One region of the Isachenkonia alkalipeptolytica genome, then DNA from elsewhere that is predicted to be linked to it. Evidence: riboswitches for the same ligand, from Rfam matches in the RefSeq annotation. Region 1 holds a riboswitch; the other holds the start of a gene.

Region 1 (7,462 bases):
ATAAACATAATACTATTTTGTTTGCAATTAGTCAAGCTTGCTGTAAATAAAAAGAGACTCCTTTAAGAGTCTCTTTTTGCTTTCTCTTTTTTTTCCGTTAAAACACGGGAACCACCGCACCGTCGTAGTTCTCCCATAGGAAGTCCTCGACTTTTTCCCTCGTCAACACTTCAATTAATGCCTGGATCTTTTCCAAATCCGTTAACTCCTCTCTGGTGGCGATCACATTGGTGTAGGGTGAGTTTTCATTCTCACTGATTAACGCATCCTCTAAGGGATGAAAATCCGCCTCCAGGGCATAATTCGTATTAATCACCGCAGCGTCCACATCCTCTAGGGATCTTGGTAGTTGAGGAGCCTCCAACTCCACGAATTCTAAGTTTTTCGGATTGTTTTTAATATCACTGATGGTAACCTGTAGGTCCGACCCTTCCTCTACATCAATCAGCCCAAACTCACTAAGAAGCAGTAAGGCTCTTCCCCCATTGGTCGGGTCATTGGGTATGGCAATGGTGCTTCCTTCCTGAAGCTCTTCGATATCCCCCAGGCTATTGGAATAAAGACCCAAGGGTTCCACGTGTACTTCCAGTACGCTTGATAAGTTCAGTCCGTGTTCGCCGTTAAAACTCTCTAAGTAGGGGCCGTGCTGAAAGAAGTTCGCATCAACTTCCTCTTCCTCCAGGGAGAGGTTGGGGGTTACGTAATCGGTAAACTCTACGATCTCTAAAGCGATGCCCTCCTTTTTTAAGTCCTCTTCGATAAACTCCAGAATTTCACTGTGGGGTACGGGGCTAGCGCCGATTCTCAAAGTGGAAAGTTCCTCGTCCTCCCCTGCATCGGTGCATCCCACAAAAATTCCCCAAGTGATAATCAACAACAATCCAATAATAATTCCTTTTCTTTTCGTCATTAACTTCTCCTCCTATTCAATTTATTGGCAAGAAAACTTCCGGTCCATTGTACGGTGGTTACCAGGACCACCAGGACGATAATGGTGCTAAACATCACTTCCTGATCGAAGCGATGGTAGCCATAGCGAATGGCCAGATCACCCAAACCACCTCCTCCCACAACCCCGGCCATGGCCGAGTAACCCACCACATTCACAAAGGTAATGGTAATCCCCAGTACCAACGGGGAGATGCTTTCAGGTAGCAGGACTTTTCGAATGATTTCACCATTGGTGGCCCCCATGGACTGGGCGGCTTCTATCAGCCCGAAGTCGATTTCTCCCAGGGCGCTTTCCACCACCCTGGCAAAAAAGGGAATCGTGGCCAAGCTCAAGGGCACTACAGCGGCACCGGTTCCGATGGAACTGCCCACCATAGCCCGGGTCAAGGGCATAATGGCAATCATTAATATCACAAAGGGAAAGGATCTCCCGATGTTAACTACATAGGACAGCACCCGATGAACAGCCGGATTCGATGCGATAAAGCCTTTTTCCGTGATCTTCAGCATCACCCCCAGCACGGTACCGAATATCACTCCGAAAAACGTGGCCGAGGTACTCATATACAAAGTCTCCAGCAATGCCGGGATCAACAACTGAATCATTCTTTCCATTTACACCACCTCCCTTTTCAAATGCGCTTTTCCATGAATCTCCGAGGACTCGATCAACGCCCTGGTATAAGTCTTTTTCGGATAACCCAGGACCTGCTCCTTTGATCCTTGTTCAATCATTTCCCCATTTTGCAAGACCCCCACCCGGTGACATATTCTGGACACCGCGGATAACTGATGGCTGATCATTAGAATCGTAATGCCCAACTCCCGATTGATTTTTTCCAGTAAGCTTAGAATCGCCTTCCCGGTAATGGGATCCAAACTGGAGGTGGCCTCATCGCATAATAAAATTTTCGGATTGGTGGCCAGGGCCCGGGCGATGGCCACCCGCTGCCGTTGACCGCCGCTTAGTACTGCGGGGTAGTGGTGCTTTTTCTCCTTTAAGTCTACAATTTCCAGTAGTTCATCGACTTTTTTCTCAATTTTCGATCGGGACTCCCCGGACAGTTCCAGGGGAAAAGCAATATTCCCCCCAACTTTTCGGTGTTGCAGAAGATGGTAATGTTGAAAAATCATTCCCGTATTTTGTCGTAAGGCTCGAAGATCCTTTTTGTCACAGGTCTGTAAATTCACGCCGTCCACCGTTAAGTTTCCTTCATCAAAGGTTTCCAGTCCGTTGACCAAGCGCAGCAAGGTGGATTTTCCCGCACCGCTCAGTCCGATCACCCCGAAAATCTCCCGGGCATTTACAATTAAATCAACGTTCTTCAGTGCTTTTACCCCGCCGTTCTTTGAGGGATAGGTTTTCGAAATTTTTTGGAAATGTATCATTTTGTCTCCTCCTTCAGTTTGTTTTTTCTATTTTTTAACTCTTTTTGAAAAAGAAAACCCCTTATTCACAAAAAGAATAAGGGGTGAAAAACATACCGGTCTCATCTTTCAGTGACGATGCACTGCTGGAATTAGCACCTTAGAATTTCTTCTTGGTTGCCGGGCTTCATCGGGCCAGTCCCTCCGCCGCTCTGGATAAGTGTGGATTATTAAGTTTTAGGCCGTCCATTTGGCATAAAAAAATACCCATTCAAAGATGGGTAGAAATCGCCTTCATTTCTCCTCATCTTCCAGTGACCATGCACTGCTGGATTTAGCACCTCGGAATTTCTTCCTGGTTGCCGGGTTTCATAGGGCCAGTCCCTCCACCACTCTGGATAAGGTCTTCTATTAAAATCTTATATACGAGTATAACCACTATTCAGTGCTTTGTCAACCATAATCTTAACATGCTCTTTTTCTACCGTGCATCCGGTCCACCCCCTCCTAAAGAACCCTTTACTATACCCATCGAACAACATACTCTTGAAAAACGCCGTAATCAATGTTAAAACTTAAATAATCAGAATATTTTATATAAAGGGGGGCTTTCCATTCATCTTTCTCTTAGTTTAATGTCCGTAAGTCTTCAATCTTGTTCATCAATCAAAGGAGGAAAGGACCTTGGTAAAAACAAACAGAATGTTGATCTTTATTTCAATTTTATTAACCCTTAGTATACTTGTCGCCTGTGAGGCGCCCGAGGATAATGGGGTTGATGAAAACGGGGAAGCAGAAGCTCCCCAGGAAGAAGAAAACGTCATGGATACGGATGTACTGGTAGTAGGGGGTGGCGGTGCCGGTTTGGCCGCAGCTATAGAAGCCTCTGAAGAGGGAGCCTCTGTTGTTTTAGTAGAGAAATTAGGAATGCTAGGCGGTAGCACAAGTTTATCCGGAGGTATTTTGCATGCTTCAGAAAGTCCGGTACAGGAACGGGCCGGAATTGAAGAACCATGGGAGGATTTTGCGGATTACTGGATGGAGATGTCAGAAGGCAATGCGGATGAAGAAATGATTAACTACATTGCCCGAAATTCCGGTGAAACGATTGCATGGTTAGAAGAACGAGGTGTGGTCTTTCAAGAAGATCTAACTGCCGAAGGAATCAGTCCTGCACAACGAGGCCACCATGCGGAAGATGGGGGATTTGGTATAACACGACCCTTAGAGGAAGTTGCGGAAGATTTAGGTGTGGAGATTATTCTTAATACCACCGTAACGGAGCTTATTTTAGAAGATGATGGCACCGTAATCGGTGCGGTAGGTGAAAACGGTAATGGACAAACTTTCACATTTAATGCTGAAGCCGTAATTTTAGCCACCGGTGGATTTGATCAAAATGAAGAAATGATAGAAGAGTATGCTCCGGTAGCCAGTGGTCAATTTTCTTATGCTGCCTCCGGTAATGTCGGCGACGGACTACGAATGGCAGAAGAAGCAGGAGCTGATATCGTAGCACCAAATGGCGTTATTGGATTCCGAGGAGTTGACCCGAGTGTTTCCTACAGAGGGGAACTCGGCGGATTGGTGTTTGCTCCGAATCTATATGTTGATGAGAGTGGACAACGATTTATGAACGAAGCTGATTACTACGCTTTGATGTATGAAGCCATGGTAGAAAACGAAAGTGAAGAATTCTACTCAATTTTCAGCGGCGAAGTACCGGAAGAGATCCTAGATGAAGGCGTTGAAGAAGGATACGCGGTAAGCGCCGAGAGTTTTGAAGAATTAGCAGAAGCTATTGGTGTACCAGAGGAGAATTTCTTAAATACCATAGAACGATTTAATGAATTAGTAGAAATCGGTGAAGACGAGGACTATGGAAACCCTGCAATTGCCGAGATTGAAGAGAACAATCTGTATGCCTTAACGGTGCATCCGGCCACATTAAGTTCCTTTGGAGGACCAAGAGTCAATCTACAAGGGGAAGTATTAGATTCGGAAGGGAACCACATTGGCGGGCTATATGCTGCCGGTGATGTTGCGAATGGTCAATTGTATGATTCTGTCTATCCCGCTAGCGGAACTTGCATCACTTCCGTGCTGGTTATGGGCCGCGAGGCCGGAAAAACAGCAGCCATGAGTGTAGAGTGATTTTATAGTTCTTTTGACCAAGAGATAACTTATTATTTACTGTAACCGATCGGTAAATAAGGTACAAAAAACAGGCGGCCTCCTAGTTGTTTGTAAATTGACGATTATTTACAACGGTTTGAGGTCTACTACAATAAATCCATACAAAATCGTGCTGTGAAAAAGAGACTCCTTAAAGAGTCTCTTTTTCGCTTGTTTCTTTCCCCACTTTTTCGGCTTTCTTATCTTCCTTCTCAGAAATAACCTTCTCTTTAATTTCATAACGCTTTCAGGCTTTAAGAAGCCATCCTTTAGAGCATTGATCTCCGAGGTAATCCAGGCGTCCCGCCAGGGATCCCACAATCCTCTCATGGAGGGATCCCAGGCTCATCAGGCCAAAAGCGGCCAGGTAGGCTAGGAAAGCCGAGGCGGCGATGTTGATGATGACCGCCCTGATCAGTAGTTCTAATTTCAGAGGACATCCCCTCCTTTAATCCCCGAGGGTAGAACCGGAAAGGACGGAGGGGTTTGGTTCCTCATGAACCGAACACCTCCGTCCCCTTTGGTTTATCTCAAAAGAACCGTGTGCGAGCTACTTTCTCAAATTAACATCGATCCTTCGGTCCACCTTATATTCAAACTCCACGGTAATGTCACCCTCCGCCGGCACGGTAACTCGGTACTCTATTTGGGAAGAGGATACTTTAATATACTCGTGAGAGGAGGTAACCATCTCCCACACACCGTGACGGGAATGCTCAAACCGGACTTCCGCCTCCGTCTCTTTATGGTTTCTAATGATCACCTCATATTTATAATATTCCACACCGCCCATTTTTTTATGATCGATTTTCTTATATTCAAAGGCGATATCAAAGGCTTTGCCAATGGAAAGGGTAATAGCTTCATTTTTCGGGGTATGCATTATACCGTCTTCTCCGATAAATTCCAGGGATCCGTCGGCAGTATCCTCTTTATACAGCTTGATTTTCCCCTGGGGCATGGCCACCCCCAGTCCATGCTCTTGTCGATTCTGAAACTCTACAATAATATCGGCCTTATCTTCATAAAGACCCAGTTGATAATACTGCTTATAGGGAATCCCCTCTCCCGTTAAGATCCCGATTTGCTTGGATTGATTGTCTTTAAGGGTCGTGGCCTGGCCTAAGGTATACATATGATAATCAAAGAAAGCTTTTACTTCCGGTTCATAGGAAGACGTTATTTCAAGTTCATACATCCCGTCCGGCTCCATTTCCTCTACTTCCCGATTGACGTCTCCCGCGATAAGCTTAATCCGGGCATTTTCAAACGTCATCCCGCTGGTATTTTGGATTTCCGCCCATCCCGCAATGTTTAAGGTCTCTTCTTTCATTTCCACCACATAATTGGCATGCCAGCGAAAGCCTCCACTTAAGTAGGATACTTTCACTTTTTCCGAAGGTTTGCCATCGGTTTTCCAAACCAGGGCCGGTCGTACAATCAGCCCCGATGGTAGTGAGGGCAGCACGATTTCTTCTTTGGTATCGGTGTAGATTTCCTTTGTGGCATCGTCTTCAAGAACACAACGACCGCCGGCCTCCACCGAGAGCAGACGACAACTTTTTTTCTCTTTGGTTTCCCGATCCTTTAAATACACTTGCTTATCCACATATTTCTCCAAGAGCTTTTCTCTGCTGACCAGATCAAAATCATAGTTGAATTCTAAAACGTTGATCCCTTCTACAATTAAGGAGTCGGTTTCAATCAGCTGGGCAACGTCGCCAAAAATAAGTTCGGATTCATCGGCTTTCATATCGATGGACCGTTTTTCTTTCACCGCACCAAAGCCTCCATTGTAAATGGTTAATGCAATTTCCTCAGTATCCTTACGGGTTGATACTTTCCTCATCATTCTACACCTCCGTATAAACTGTTCGTGCCGATGGCACCGGACAATTAACTTATACCCCTTATTGAGTCCTTTGAACAAAAACAATAGCCCCTGACAACTCAAAACGTCCCCGGTGTAGTCCTTAGCAGGTTTTTATCTTTTTTCCTGGACCAAGGTTTCTTGCGTTTTTAAGGAGTGCTTGATATGATTCTCAGCACTCTTTTGCAGGGGAAGCTCTCTTTTAATTTCTTTGTTGATCATACCCGCCAAAGCGAGGGTCATGATGATCGTCAGACCGTCGGCAACCGGTTGTGCTAAAATAACCCCCTGAAGCCCTAAGAAATTTGGGAGGATCAGAACCGCCGGGATCAAAAGCAACCCTTGCCTTGAGATGGATAGTATCCCTGCCGGCAAGGCTTTTCCCATGGATTGAAACAGGGAAAAATAAATCAGCTGAAAGCCCAGTAAGGGAAAGGGAATACTGTAGGCTCGCAGGGCACGGCCTCCAATATTTAATACCTCCGGATCATTACTGAACCAGGATATAATCGTAGTTGAAAAAATAATAAATGCGGCGGAGGCTGCTACCGTAAAACCGGTACTGACCTTTAGGGAAAATTTTATGGATTCCCATAAACGATCGTAACGGCCGGCACCGTAATTGTACCCCGCCACCGGTTGGAATCCTTGACTGAAACCGAAAATGGCAAATAAGGCCAGGGAAATTACCCGTTTAACAATTCCCATAGCCGCTACCGCCGCATCCCCGTAAGGACTTGCCGCGTTATTCACAAGGGCCATAGCCACACTGTTCAGTCCATGGGTTAGAAAAATCGGTAGACCGATTAGGATAATTTGTACGACAATAACTTTTTTTAATTTGAATTGACGAAAATTCAGTTTCAAATAACTTCTTCCCGATTTGTAGTACCAGACTTGGAAAACTACGGCCATAGCCTGAGAGAATATGGTTGCCACCGCCGCACCTTGTATTCCCATGTTGAATCCGAATATTAATATGGGATCAAGTATAATGTTCAATCCGGCCCCGAGAATTAGCGCTACCATACTGGCCTTAGCACTTCCTTCAGCTCGCATGGTATTGTTAAGAGTCATTTTCATCATCACAATGGGGCT
Region 2 (7,462 bases), on a different contig from region 1:
GTTAATTACCCTGGTTTAGCAACAAAAAAAGGACAGCGGACGAAGAAAAAGGACAGCGGGACGGAGCAATTGTCTTCCCCCTATTTCTTCAGGGAAAACCCTTTCTCTGTCTCGCTGTCCTTGGCTCTTTTTATCTTTACCCATATTCACTATCTTCTATTTTACGATCACAGGTACTTTATACCGCGAGGATTTTGGGAAGACAACGTCTCTCTGCATCCTCTTCGGTGTTCTTTTGGAGGGGACAGTGAGTTCGTCTCCGTGTCCGCGGGCACTAGCGGACAATTACTCCGTCCCCGTGTCTTTCGCTGTTCTTTTTGCCGTTAGGCTATGATCCTAATTCCTTTCCGGAAGGGATTAGTAAGCGGCGGACAGTTACTCCGTCCCGCTGTCCTCTAAAGCCTTTTTCAGTATTTCCGCTTTGTCCGTACGTTCCCAGGGAAGGTCCAAATCGTCCCTTCCGAAGTGCCCGTAGGCTGCGGTTTGCTCATAGATTGGTTTTTTCAGGTCCAGGTTTTCGATGATGGCCCGGGGACGAAGATCAAAGTGCTCGGCGATCAGTTCTTCGATTCGGGATTCCGCAATCTTGCCGGTGCCGAAGGTCTCTACCATAATGGATACCGGGTTGGCTACACCAATGGCGTAGGCAATTTCGATTTCGCATTTATCCGCAAGGCCGGCGGCGACGATGTTTTTCGCCACGTAGCGGGCGGCGTAGCTTCCGGAACGGTCCACTTTGGTGGCGTCCTTCCCGGAGAAGGCACCGCCGCCGTGGCGGGAAAAGCCGCCGTAGGTGTCTACGATGATCTTCCGTCCTGTAAGGCCGGCATCTCCTAGAGGTCCGCCGATAACAAATCGCCCCGTGGGATTGATTAAAAACTTGGTGTTGTCATCTAAGAGTTCCACCGGCACCACTTTTCGTACAACATCCCGAATCAGGTCCTCGCGAATCTGCTTTAGGGGCACGTCTTCGTGATGCTGGGTGGAAACCACCACGGTATGAATTCTTTTGGGCTGATCGTCTTCATATTCCACCGTCACCTGGGTCTTTCCGTCGGGACGGAGGTAATTTAGCTTTCCGGTTTTACGAACCTCGGCTAAGCGTTTGGCCAGCTTATGGGATAGGGAAATCGGCAGGGGCATCAACTCTTCCGTTTCATTGGATGCGTATCCGAACATGATTCCCTGGTCTCCCGCCCCCATGGATTCATATAAATCTTCCTTGGTCAGGTTTTCCCGGTGCTCAAAAGCCTCGTTAACCCCCATGGCAATATCCGGGGATTGTTCGTCAATGGAGGTCAATACGGCGCAGGTTTCCGCATCAAATCCGTACTTCGCCCGGGTGTAGCCGATCCGTTCGATGGTTTTTCGAGCGATTTTCGGGATATCCACATAGCAGGTGGTGGTGATCTCCCCCATTAAAAGCACCAATCCCGTAGTCACCGCAACCTCGCAGGCCACCCGGGCCTCGGGGTCTTGCTTTAATATGGCGTCCAGTACCGCATCGGAAATTTGGTCACAAATTTTATCGGGATGCCCCTCCGTAACAGACTCCGATGTAAATAATCGTTTATACATAGTCTTCCTCCTCCTATGCCGTGCTTCTTAAGCGCAATCATTACTACCCTTTATACCGAAACACAGCCTTTTGAATTTTTATATGGATGCTTCAGATACCTTCCAGGGGATTATAGTTCTTTTCTCATATTTTTTTAACTTTTTTTCGACAATTTATACTACTTTTGTCTTATTCCCCAAGGAAATATTACCAAAATTCCCTGAGAAAAGTTTCCAAACATGAAAAAAGCCTCTTCTAAGAAGAGGGTCCACTCTCCTTATCTCCCAGAAATCATTCTGCAGGAATTAGCACCATACTTCTATGGTTGCCGGGTTTCAAAGGGCCTGTCCCTCCACCGCTCTGGATAAGGTAATCTTTTATGAAACTGTTTTACTATTATACCATAAACATTCCGTGGTTTCCAACTGATTTTGCATTTTTTCTAAGAATTGTTCTCATCCCGCCCCTGAAGTTTTGTCGAAAATTGTCAAATATTGAATGAACAGGAACCTTGACCGGAAAGTCTCCCTTGTGTATACTTAATACAAGAAATATTGTTATTAAATGGATAGGTATATTTATCAGGATGATTTCTATCCTTACAAGACGCAGCACCAAAAGGAGGCGCTTCCTTTGTTAAAGCATTTAGCAATTCCAACGAAAACCGGCATCGCAGAATTATCCACCAAGGATTTGAAGCTGGAAATCCGACGATTAAAAGTTGCCCTGCATCAATACTTAACCGAAAACGGAACAAAGGAAGAGGTTTATTTCCTTAGCTGCAGAATCGATGAATTGATTGTAGAGTATCAAAAAAGAACCCAACACTTAAATTAGTGCTTTTATTTGTCAACCTAACGCTCGGCGGTCCCGGGCGTTTTTTTATGCCCTTCTTTTCATCCTGCACCCAGCAACATACACGCCCTCAACCTAGCAGGATACAGGACCTCAGCCCAGTAGGATATAGACTCTCAGCCTAGCAGCATACAGGCCTTCAACCCAGTAGCATATAGACTCTCCATCCCGCAGGATACAGGACCTCAACCCAGTAACATATAGGCGATGATCGGAAGGGTCACCCCGGAACATAGAGTGGTAAAGAAAACCCCCTTTGCCGCAAAGTCCGCATCCCCTTCATACATTACCGCAAAAACCACGGCATTGGCCGCTGCGGGCATGGAGAATATCAGCACCGGCACCTTTAATAAAAAACCTTCCACCCCCAGCAGGGTTAAGAGACCGAATAAAAATGCAGGGATCAAAATCAGCCGCAGAAAGACCAATCCGTACAGGGCTTTTTCCCGGAATACACTGCCCAGGGCCACCCGGGAAAGATTGGCTCCGATGATTATCATGGCCAGGGGCGTGGTTGCCTCTCCCAGGATGTCCATGGATCGAAATAGGGGTCCGGGAATTTCTATGGACAGGAGGAACAGGGTAAAACCGGTGAAGGTCGCCACAATACCGGGGTTGATCAGGACTTTCAGCCGCCGGAGTTTTCCTTTAAAAGATTTCTCTTCCCCAGGGGAGGCGTCAAGGGGTCCCTTTCCGTCCTCGGAATCCCCGGAATTCTTTCGCGTCATCAGATAAACCCCCAGGCTCATCATTAAAAAGTTAAAGGGAATATTGAAAAGGGCGGTATAAAACACCCCTTCGTCTCCGAATATGGAGGCCATCACCGGATAGCCCATATAACCCACATTCCCAAAAATGATCAAAAATTGCAGGGCATTGGCCCTCGCCCCGGTAAAGCCACTGAATTTCACAATCCCATAGGAAAGGGCTATCATCAGGGCATACATACCGATGCCCACCAGAAACATGTAGGCGCTGTCCCACAAAACTTCCACGGAAAAGTCAAATTGCATGGATTTAATGATCATGGCGGGCAAGGTCACTTTAATCACAAAAACGCTTAAGGTTTTTACAAAGTGTTGATCCAAAAGCTTTAGACGGGATGCTCCCCAGCCCACGGCAATCAGAATAAAAAGCGATAGAATCTGATAGAAGGTTGTAAAAAAATCCATAATATCCCTCCCTTTCGGTTATATCATATCATATTTCTCCCCGGGATTCTTTCCAAAAAAAACTATAGACCCTTATAAAAAAGGCCTATAGAAGGAGGAGATAGGTCGTTCCTTATCAAAAAGTCTGTAGCTCGCTTGTTAAAAATTCCACTGTATATATTTTTACATATATAATCGTTATTTATAATTATAACATACTTTGAAAGCTTTTATCAGTTATAACAAGAAAAAATCTTTAAATTGACCGGATTTTTTTATCGATCCACCAGCGCAAAGGATAACTGACAGGAACAGGCTAATTCCCCCTCCACCATAGCTTTTCCTTCCGCTTTTCCGATGCCCCTTCGAAAGGAGGTGATCTCCACATGGAGCTCTAACACGTCTCCCGGAACCACTTGCCTTCGAAACTTACATTTATCAATGCCGGTAAATACTCCCAGCTTGTTTTGATCCCCTTCAATGGTGCAGGTAAGTCCCGCCACCTGGGCTAAGGCTTCCACCATGAGTACCCCGGGCATCAAGGGTTTTTCCGGAAAATGCCCTTGGAAAAATGGCTCATTGGCGGTCACGTTTTTAATGCCCACCGCTTTTTTCCCCGGCTCCAAATCCCGAATCTTATCCACCAGCAAAAAAGGATAGCGATGGGGCAGTACTTCTTTGATTTGTAAAATATCCAGTTCCATAAATTTTTCCTCCTTCTTACTCCTGATCTTTGTTGGCTTTTCTATCCCCTTCTAAGGGCGAGGTCTCCTGAACCGATGCCGCTGCATCATCATAGCCGTGTTGTTGACTCAATTGCTGATAAAGCTCCTTGGCAAGGCCGACACCCCCGTTTTGGGAGATGTCCTCCGCCATTTTTTCATCCTGCATTTCTTCGTAGATTCCCCGTCCGAAGCTTTTTTCCACCAGTCCTCCGTCGGGAACCGTGTTTCTCATATTCTTAAACATCATCGTTAAAAAGATGGCTTCAAAATCCTCCGTGGCCTTTTTCAGAGCCTCCTGCTCTCCCTGTTGGTCCTCGGCAGCCACATTTTGCAACCGCTTTTCAACGGATTTCGTCCCTTGATCCGGTATATAGGGTTGATAATTAATTTCCACTGCATCCCTCCGTTCCAAATCTTTCTTTACAGTTACTGCCTATCGTCGCATATTGTTGGCGATTCCCATCATCTCGTCGGAGGTCTGTACCGCCTTGGAGCTGGTTTCATAGGCCCGCTGGGCGGTGATCATCCGTGTCATTTCATCCACAGCCTGGACGTTGGAAGCCTCTAAAAAGCTTTGCCGAACCGAAAGTCCTTGAGGACCTTCCTGGACCGGGGCTTCTCCCCCCGAGGCCACTGTGGCGGCGTAGTTGTTTCCCCCTTGGGCCTCCAAGCCTTCAGGATTGATAAAGTCCACCAGTTTCAGGGTTGCCACGTCCACGGTAGCCCCGTTTTCATCCACACCCTGGATCAAGCCGTTTTCCTGAACGATGATTTCCCGGAGATCCCCGGGGATAAAGATCGGATCATCGTTTTCGTCCAGCACCGAATAACCGTTGGCGGTTACCAGTCGGTTCACATCCCCTTCGGCGCTGTACTTAAAGCTTCCGTCCCGGGTATATAACGGCTCTCCGTCCGGTGAGCCGATCCCGAAAAATCCCCGGCCGTCCAGGGCCAGATCAAAGGGATTTTCCGTTCGCTCCAAGGTTCCTTGGGTGAAAAAACGACTGACGGAGGAGGGGCGCACGCCGTGGCCCACTTCCAGTCCGTTGGGCTCCCCTTCCCCCGCTTCATTGACATTGGCGCCTCGCAGGTTGGCATAGAGCAAGTCCTTAAATTCCGCTTTTTGCCGTTTGTATCCCGTGGTGTTGATATTGGCCAGGTTGTTGGATATTACATCGATATTGGTTTGTTGGGATTTCATCCCCGTTGCTGCCGTCGATAGCGCTCTCATATTCCATCTCCTTCTCCTAATTTTTCTCGGTTTAGCTTTTCTATGTTTTTCTTTCTTTAGCTCTTTATCTAACGCAACTTTATCTAACGCGATTTTATCTAACGCGATTTTATCTAACGCATTTTATCTAGCGCGATTTTGTCTAACGCATTTTATCTAACGCGATTTTGTCTAACTCAATTTTATTAAACTTTTCTTTTGTCTAATCCATCTCATCAGCGGAACCTGCTATAGTAGAATGACCCACTGCAAGACTCTGTTTTCTGCGTACGCGGCGATCCTGCTTTCTGCGTACAAGACGACCCTGCTTTCTGTAAGCATAGCCACCTCGTTTACTGTAAGCACGGTGACCCCGCTTATTTTCCATCGGACAATATCATTTGCCGCACAATATCACCTACCGGGCAATATCGTTTACCGCCCGTTGCAGCAACTCGTCATAGGCGGATACCACCTTTTGATTGGACTCGAAATTCCTGAAGTTGGCAATCATCTCTGCCATCTCCCGCACCGTGTTTACGTTGGACCCCTCTAAATATCCCTGAAGGACCTTTCCTTCAAAGGCGGCAAGTTCAGGGTCCTCGGCTTCGTTCATGCGGTAATAATTGTCCTGAAACTTTTCGAGAAACTCCGGGTTTTCAATGTTCACCAAACTCAGCTGGTTTACCACGGCGTCCCCGATCATGACCTGACCCTCTTCGCCGATTAAAAATTCCTGGGCTCCCGGAGTGATAGGTCCTTCTTCCCCTTGGACCAGATGCCCCTCGGTGGTGACTAACTGCCCTTCATTGTTCAGGGTGAATCCTCCGTCCCGGGTATAAAGGGTTTCCCCCTCCTCAGTGGTGATCACGAAAAATCCTTCCCCGTCCAGGGCCATATGCATGGGGCTTTCCGTGTTTTCCAGTCCCCCTTGCAGGAAGTTGGTCTCTACTTTATCCAAACGAAGGCCGCTGTTGATGGTTCCGATCACATTGGGATTTCTCGGTTGGATCAGACTATCCTGAAGATCCCCGTTGACAAATAACTGTCCCTGTTCATCAATCTCCATGTTCTCCGGGGTCATGCCCTCAATTTGAATCCGCGCTCCGTTTTGATTTAATATGTAATTTCCATTGGCGGTGTTTAACTCCCCGTTCGGGCGGCGACTGAAGGTTCGAAGATGTCCTTCTTCGTCTACGGTAAACTGAACCGACCGGTTATAACTTCGGCCGAGCTCTCCTTCCACAGAGAAAAAATCCCCTTCCGTGGACAGGGTAACCACTCCGTTTTCCATTTCCACCTCCACGGTTTGATCCCGGCCCAGAGCCCGGTTGGGAAGTTCCCCGTTGATTTTATGAAGCAGTACCTCGGGAAAGGATTCGGAAATCATCGTGTCCCGTTTAAATCCTGTGGTGTTGACATTGGCCATATTGTTCGATGTTACGTCCATTTTCCGTTCGCTTACCTGCATGGATGAGGTTGCGGTATACAGTCCTCGAAACATAAAACGCCTCCTTAAAAAGACATAAGGGCACAGAGGGAAGGGCATATACATCCCTGTTACTCCTGTGCCCGGAATAATTCATTCCCTATATTTACTTATCGGCAAAAAACCTATCTTCTTTGAGCATGTTTTGAACTTTCCATACTGTCTTCCAATAAATGAATGGATTTTAGTGCCTGTCCCGTACCCTTGGCAACGGAGGAAATGGGCTCATCAGCTAAATGTACGGGGATTCCCGTGCGCTCGGCGATCAGTTTATCCAGTCCCCAAAGCATGGCGCCGCCTCCGGTCATCATAATTCCCTGGTTGGAAATATCCGCTGACAGTTCCGGTGGAGTTTTTTCCAGCACGGAGTGCACCGCATCCGCCATGTTTAGAATCGGCTCTTCTAAGGCAGAGAGCATTTCATTGGAGCTGACCTTTAGGGTAATGGGCAGACCGGTGACCAGGTTTCTTCCC

What was found. Region 1 has a riboswitch for S-adenosylmethionine ahead of ISALK_RS13165 (methionine ABC transporter ATP-binding protein). Riboswitches for the same ligand answer to the same signal wherever they lie in the genome.
Region 2: it holds a riboswitch for S-adenosylmethionine, as region 1 does, so the genes downstream of both, metK (methionine adenosyltransferase) here and ISALK_RS13165 (methionine ABC transporter ATP-binding protein) in region 1, are expected to answer to the same signal.

Annotation. Positions count from the first base shown of each region.
Region 1 covers NZ_SUMG01000024.1:19,563-27,024, forward strand. The annotation lists gene ISALK_RS13155 (MetQ/NlpA family ABC transporter substrate-binding protein) at 98-910, opposite strand; gene ISALK_RS13160 (methionine ABC transporter permease) at 910-1,566, opposite strand; gene ISALK_RS13165 (methionine ABC transporter ATP-binding protein) at 1,567-2,340, opposite strand; SAM riboswitch class I at 2,439-2,542, opposite strand; SAM riboswitch class I at 2,621-2,724, opposite strand; gene ISALK_RS13170 (FAD-dependent oxidoreductase) at 3,004-4,473, shown strand; gene ISALK_RS13175 (DUF4139 domain-containing protein) at 5,045-6,343, opposite strand; gene ISALK_RS13180 (MATE family efflux transporter) at 6,479-7,462, opposite strand, start outside.
Region 2 covers NZ_SUMG01000007.1:67,885-75,346, forward strand. The annotation lists gene metK (methionine adenosyltransferase) at 376-1,578, opposite strand; SAM riboswitch class I at 1,833-1,929, opposite strand; gene ISALK_RS07385 (aspartyl-phosphate phosphatase Spo0E family protein) at 2,192-2,395, shown strand; gene ISALK_RS07390 (AEC family transporter) at 2,599-3,585, opposite strand; gene fabZ (3-hydroxyacyl-ACP dehydratase FabZ) at 3,840-4,268, opposite strand; gene ISALK_RS15545 (rod-binding protein) at 4,285-4,683, opposite strand; gene flgG (flagellar basal-body rod protein FlgG) at 4,723-5,520, opposite strand; gene ISALK_RS07410 (flagellar hook-basal body protein) at 5,918-7,003, opposite strand; gene ISALK_RS07415 (rod shape-determining protein) at 7,114-7,462, opposite strand, start outside.